One region of the Bacillus cereus group sp. MYBK79-1 genome, then DNA from elsewhere that is predicted to be linked to it. Evidence: riboswitches for the same ligand, from Rfam matches in the RefSeq annotation. Region 1 holds a riboswitch; the other holds the start of a gene.

Region 1 (3,593 bases):
CTTCACATTTCGTGCAGTAAAAACTATGTTCAAAAAATAACGGTGTAATTCCTAACTCTTCCACTGTAAAGTTTGTAAAAATTTCTTGTGCTTCATAAGTACCGTAATAAGCTCCTACCCCTGCATGATCGCGTCCTACAATAAAGTGAGTACATCCAAAATTCTTTCTAACTAGCGCATGAAATATCGCTTCCCTCGGTCCTGCGTAACGCATTGCTGCAGGAAATACACCTAAAAAGACACGATCTTTCGGATAATAATTTTGAAGTAATACTTCATAACTTTCCATTCTTACATCAGCAGGAATATCGTCTGACTTCGTTTCCCCAACGAGTGGATTTAAAAAGAGACCATCTACAATTTCAAGAGCAGATTTTTGAATATATTCATGGGCACGATGTACCGGATTTCTCGTTTGGAATCCGACTACTGTTTTCCAACCACGTTTTTTAAATTCTTCTCTCGTTTCAATTGGATCTAAATGATAAGAAGGAAACGGATTATTTTCAAAACGTTTTGTAAGAATAATAGCTCCTCCAACGTAAACGTTCGGTCGTTCGTATAATTTTTTCACTCCAGGATGAGCCTCATCCGTCGTTTTATACACTAGTAACGCTTCTTTCTCCTTATCAGGCACAAAAATATCTTCTATTTGAATGACACCATATACATTGCCACCATTAACGAGCTTTACTTCCCCTCCAGCTTTCAGACTCTCTGCTACTTCTTCTGTTACTGGTAACGTAATCGGTATACTCCAAACACTCCCGTTAACTAAACGAAGCGTTTCTACGACTGAATCATAATCTTTCTTTCCTAAAAAACCAGTAAGTGGGCTATATCCCCCTGTCGCTAATAGCTCTAAATCACTTAATGCAATGTTGTCTAATTCAATTTCTTTTTCGATTTGTGATACGTCGTAAGTCTCGTCTATACGATTTATTAATTCGTTTCTTGTACTCATTTTCTATTTCCTCTCTTAGCTTTATTTTCAAATTCATCTTATTGGTAATGAAGACCACATTCTGTTTTCACTTTCCCGGCCCACCTACCATCTCTCGAATCGCCACCCTCACCTACAGGTAATGTACACTTCTCACACCCAATACTTGGATATCCAACATCATGCAGCGGGTTATACGGCAAGCTATGTTTGTATACATATCGCCATACCTCTTTCCACGTCCAATGAATGAGTGGACAAACTTTAATAGATTGAAAACGATGATCTTGATTTATAAACTTTGTATACTTACGTGTTTCTGATTGTTCCCTCCTTAAGCCCGATATCCACGCTTTTTCCGCTGCTAATGATTTTTCTAACGGTAAAATTTTTCTAATTTTACAACAGAGATTCGGATTACTTTCCCATAATTTCTCACCATGCAACTTCGCTTGTTCATCAAGTGTAAGTTCCGGCTGTTTTTCTATAATATTTAATGAAGGAAATCGCCTCCGTACTTTTTGAATTAATTCATACGTTTCTTGAAAATGAACATTTGTATCTAAAAATACAACTTTAGCAGATGGATTTACTTGGTTTATAAGATGCAGTAATACCATCCCTTCCACTCCGAAGCTACATGCGTATACAATTTCACTTTTATATTCTTTATAAGCCCAACTTAATACAGATAGCGCGCCTTTCGTTTCATCTTCTTCTGGAAATGAAACATTATTTTCTTCCCACGTTTCATACGTCAACATGTTCTTTCCCCCTGTAAAAGCAAAAAGACGGTTTTAACCTAATGATATAGGTTAAAACCGCCTCTAGTTTTTCTAGTCAGCGCTTTTTACTTTAAACGTACTTTTTCACTTTTCTCTAATTGAATGACTTTCCCATCCTGCACAACAATTGTAATTGAACCATATTTCATATCAGCAAGCATCGCTTGAATCTTCTCAGATACTTCCTCAAAATGTTCCCGTACGCTCACGCGAACAGCCCCCCTTTTTATTCATAAAAAAAATCTTTCCCATTTCGAAAAGACTGTTCGGTAATATATTTTACCTTATCTTTCAAAATGGATTCCATTTTGCTGGATTTAGCACCTTGCTTTCTATAAGCAGGTTGCCGAGCTTCGTCGGGCCAGTTCCCTCCGCTTCTCTTGATAAGCTTTGTATTTGTATTTTATCACAATTCAGATTTTTTTCAATCCTAGTTTTCCGATATATTTTAATTATTTTATTTTACAAAAAAGGAATTGCCCATCTGAACAACTCCTTTTTCCCATTTAAACTAATTCTTTAATACGTATGCGATCGTTCCCAATAATATTTTCATATGTTTCGCGCTCTACAACAATTTGTGATGTGCCACCTTTCGCGAAGACGACAGCTGGTCTACGAATCCTGTTATAATTATTCGCCATCGAGTACCCGTATGCTCCTGTACAAGAAATTGCTAATAAATCGGCAGTAGCAACTTTCGGTAAAGTGATATCCCAAATTAACATATCTCCACTCTCACAACATTTCCCTGCAATCGAAACAACTTCCTCGTTCTCATCGTTCCCTCGATTGGCTAACATCGCTTCATAACGAGCGTTATATAAAGCAGGTCTTAAATTATCAGTCATTCCACCATCCACAGATACATATTTCCGAATACCAGGAATGTCTTTCACAGATCCAACTGTATAAAGTGTCGTTCCAGCATCACCTACAATACTACGCCCTGGTTCAACCCATATTTCTGGCAAGGGATAATTACATACTGTAAATTGTTCTCTCACTGCACTTGTTACAGCCCGCACATATGTCTCAAGAGTTAATGGTGTATCTGACTCTGTGTAGCGTATTCCGAATCCTCCGCCCACGTTTAATACTTTTACTACATAGTTCGCTCTTTCTCTCACTTCTTCTAAAAATTGATGAAGAACTTCAATCGCTCGAACAAATCCAGCCGTTTCAAATATTTGTGATCCGATATGTGAATGAATTCCTAGCACGTTATAATTTGATTTTTGTAAAGCACGCTCAATTGCTTGCATCGCTTGACCATTTGACACACCAAATCCAAATTTAGAATCCTCTTGACCTGTTGTAATATATTCATGTGTGTGCGCCTCTACTCCAGGCGTTACACGAATTAATATGTTCACAAACTTCCCATGTTGCACTGCTAAATCATGCAAAATTTCTAACTCTAAGAAATTATCGACGACAAAACAACCAATATTCGCCTGAAGAGCCATCACGATCTCTTCTTCTGTTTTATTATTGCCGTGAAAATGAATGCGCGATGCTGGAAATCCTGCTTGAAGCGCAGTATATAATTCTCCTCCAGACACGACATCTAATGACATATTCTCTTCACGAGCCACTCGGCACATCTCCATGCACAAGAACGCCTTGCTTGCATATGCTACTTGGTAAGAGAAACCACTTTCTTTAAAAGCACGATGAAACGCGCGGCACTTTCCTCGAATAGACTCTTCATCGTATACATAAAGTGGTGTTCCGTATTGTTTTGCTAGCTGCGTCGTATCGCACCCTCCAATTTCTAAGTGTCCTTGCCCATTGATTCGGCTTGTGCCGTGTAAATACATTTGAATTCCTCCCTTATTTCCTCTAAAACTCATAACCCCAAT
Region 2 (3,593 bases), on a different contig from region 1:
CGGTTTCCCATTATGGAATTTAACAATTCCAGCAGTACTACACACATATATTGATTATTTAAACCGTGCTGGTAAAACATTTAAATATACACCAGAAGGTCCAGTTGGCCTAATTGGAGATAAGAAAATTGCATTATTAAATGCACGTGGCGGCGTATATTCTGAAGGTCCAGCAGCTGGAGTAGAAATGGCTGTTAAATATGTAGCAAGCATGATGGGCTTTTTCGGTGCAACAAACATGGAAACAATCGTTATTGAAGGACATAACCAGTTCCCAGACAAAGCAGAAGAAATTATTGCAGCAGGTCTTGAAGAAGCAGCTAAAGTAGCAAGTAAATTTTAATTGAAATTATAATCGTCACTCAAAGAAACAGCATTAACGTCTATGTTAATGCTGTTTTTTATTAATTTGTAGTTTCGTTACGCTTAGGAAGTGGAAATGCATTACCAATAGCTGCTGCACCGAGCATTGGTAATAGTAAATTAAGCGGGAAAAACATAAGTAATAGTAATGTTATAGCTATTGGTTTTCTTAGCGCATAGCTCGAAATCGCTGTCGTAACAATGGCTACAGACGCGATTGGGTCTATAGGAAGAATGGAGGCTATCGCGTATCCGATACTTGACCCAGAAAATATAATGGGAAAAATATGTCCACCACGCCAACCTGTATTTAAACAAACGGCAGTAATGCATAATTTTAAAATTCCTGAAAGAAGTAATATCCAAAAAGATAAATGACTCCATTCAACGACTAAATCTTTTAATTGATGTTCCCCTGAAAATAATGTGTATGGGAGAAAAGTTCCCGCAATCCCTAATAAAACCCCACCTATAATTCCGAGTGTTAGTTTGTATTCACGGAAAGGATGGATAATTTTCTCTAATGTAAATTCTACTTTGAAATATAGGAAACCAACGATAGCACCGATGCAAGCAAGTGGAAGAAAGGCAATCCATTCATTGATTGAAAGAGATCCTTCCCCAAAATCAACAATAAAGGACCCACGATTATCGAGTTTACTAAGCAATAAATAAACGGAAAATCCAGCAAAAGTAGTAGTTACATATACAATTGCTTTTTTTCCTTTAGAAAACCCGGCAATTTCTTCTTCCTCATTTTCAGTTGGAGCTAAGTAACCGAATAATGGAGCGTTAAAAATGACACTTAAAGTAGCTCCAATTCCAACTTCTGTTAGTTCACTCATTCCCTTTAAAGCGAATTTAAAGCGATCCCCTACCCATGTACAAAGTCCGCCGATAATCCCGACAAGTGCGGCCTCTGGACCTAGGCTAGCTCCAAATATTAAAACAATAAGCGCAGTTAAAGTAGCCTGATGTACAAAACGGTATTCAATTCTACCAGTTTTTTTATATTCACCCATTACTTCTGGCATAAGACGTGGATATGTACCGAAGTATTTTTGTGATAAACCAACAAAAATACCGCCGATTATTGTTACACAAAGAGTGTAATAAGGGGGAGAAGAGAAAACGTTAGGTAAGTATCCCCAAATAAAGTGGATTCCGATATTGATCGTAACTAAAAATAACCAAACCGTAGCCCCTACTATAGAGCCTAAAAGAATGCCATATAGAGCGAGTATATAGTGCATGTCCTTTTTATCTGTCATGTTATACCTCCGTTATGTAAGTTGTAATAGAGAAAGGGTTACACATGCTAGTGTGAAATGAATGGAATATAATATAGTATCTTTGTGTGAGGTTGGCTTATTCAACATATATATTGGGATTTCATTAGGGTTTGGGGCTTATAAATTAAACCACTTATTTAATTCTATATATTGATTGGGATTTTTTAAAGGTCTTTTTTGAATAAATATGGAATATACTTCTTTTGTTGCTTTATATAGAACTGCTGACATTTATTTTAGAACATTCAGAAAAACGGATTGACATTAGGAAATTATTGCTATAAAATCAACGGTAATTGCATAGTCTTATCAAGAAAAGGTGGAGGGACAGGCCCGACGAAACCTTGGCAACAGCCGTATAACGGAATTGTGCCAAATCCTGCAGGTAATAAACCCTGAGAGATAAGAAAGAGCCTTTAGAGCGTGTTTTCAAACTGCTCCTTTCTTGTTTTCAGGAAAGGAGCAGTTTTTTTATCCCGCTTTAATGGGCAGTAAGACCCCCACCTCAAAATTCAGCGAAAGCAAAGAAATTAGGTGGGGGATCAACTGCCCATAAAAGTCCGATTGGTTCAACTAATAATCAGTGGGGGATGAAGAAAACCCCCACTGATTAAAGTTTCACTTTATTTTGTATAAAAGAAAGGAGAATGAGAGATGGGAGAATCATGGGGAAAAGGAACAATTTGTGTGCAAGGTGGTTATACACCAAAGAATGGTGAACCGCGTGTTTTGCCACTTTATCAAAGTACAACGTATAAATACGATACTTCGGATGATTTAGCAGCGCTATTTAATTTAGAGGCAGAAGGATATATATATACGCGTATTGGAAATCCTACTTTAGCTGCATTTGAGCAAAAGTTAGCGGATTTAGAAGGTGGTGTAGGAGCTGTTGCAACGGCTTCTGGGCAGGCTGCTATTATGCTTGCCGTTTTAAATATTTGTAGTAGCGGAGACCACTTGCTTTGTTCTTCCACAGTTTACGGTGGGACGTTTAATTTATTTGGAGTGAGTTTGCGTAAGCTTGGTATCGATGTTACGTTCTTTAATCCGAATTTAACTGCTGATGAAATTGTGGCCCTTGCTAATGATAAGACGAAACTCGTTTATGCAGAATCGCTAGGAAATCCAGCGATGAACGTTTTAAATTTCAAAGAGTTTTCAGATGCAGCGAAAGAGCTAGAAGTACCTTTTGTCGTGGATAATACATTAGCAACTCCTTATTTATGCCAAGCATTTGAACACGGAGCAAATATTATCGTTCATTCTACGACGAAATATATTGATGGTCATGCAAGCTCTTTGGGCGGCATTGTTATTGACGGAGGGAACTTCGATTGGACAAATGGGAAATATCCTGAACTTGTTGAACCGGATCCAAGTTATCACGGCGTAAGTTACGTTCAAAATTTTGGTGCAGCAGCTTATATTGTGAAGGCACGTGTTCAATTATTAAGAGACTACGGAAACTGTATGAGCCCATTCAATGCATATATTAGCAATATCGGCTTAGAAACACTGCATTTACGAATGGAGCGTCATAGTGAAAATGCTCTCGCAGTTGCTAAGTGGCTTGCTAACCATGAACGTATTGAATGGGTGAATTATCCGGGATTAGATAGTAATGAAAATTATTCGTTAGCACAAAAGTATTTGAAAAAAGGTGCTAGTGGAGTTTTAACATTCGGCATTAAGGGAGGATTAGAAGCAGCGAAAGAATTTATCGCAAATGTAAAACTAGCAACCCTCGTAACGCATGTAGCTGATGCACGAACTTGCGTTATACATCCTGCTAGCACAACGCATAGACAATTAAGTGCTGAAGACCAGCATTTAGCTGGCGTTACATCAGATTTAATTCGTTTATCGGTTGGTATAGAAGATGTTTCTGATATTATTGCAGATTTAGAAGCAGCGTTAGTCGGAGGCAAACAACAT

Evidence for each region. A riboswitch is a leader RNA that binds a small molecule or an ion and turns the genes downstream of it on or off. The one in region 1 is predicted to bind S-adenosylmethionine.
Region 2: linked by a shared signal. The riboswitch ahead of ACTFOB_RS19320 (bifunctional O-acetylhomoserine aminocarboxypropyltransferase/cysteine synthase) and the one ahead of ACTFOB_RS14290 (YezD family protein) in region 1 are both predicted to bind S-adenosylmethionine.

The regions. Positions count from the first base shown of each region.
Region 1 is NZ_JBQAEO010000007.1:183,099-186,691, forward strand. Features, by position in the region: gene sat (sulfate adenylyltransferase) at 1-964, opposite strand, end outside; gene ACTFOB_RS14285 (phosphoadenylyl-sulfate reductase) at 1,003-1,707, opposite strand; gene ACTFOB_RS14290 (YezD family protein) at 1,794-1,937, opposite strand; SAM riboswitch class I at 2,010-2,118, opposite strand; gene lysA (diaminopimelate decarboxylase) at 2,235-3,551, opposite strand.
Region 2 is NZ_JBQAEO010000013.1:42,539-46,131, reverse strand. Features, by position in the region: gene ACTFOB_RS19330 (FMN-dependent NADH-azoreductase) at 1-343, shown strand, start outside; gene ACTFOB_RS19325 (chloride channel protein) at 405-1,634, opposite strand; SAM riboswitch class I at 1,959-2,064, shown strand; gene ACTFOB_RS19320 (bifunctional O-acetylhomoserine aminocarboxypropyltransferase/cysteine synthase) at 2,310-3,593, shown strand, end outside; gene metA (homoserine O-acetyltransferase MetA) at 3,592-3,593, shown strand, end outside.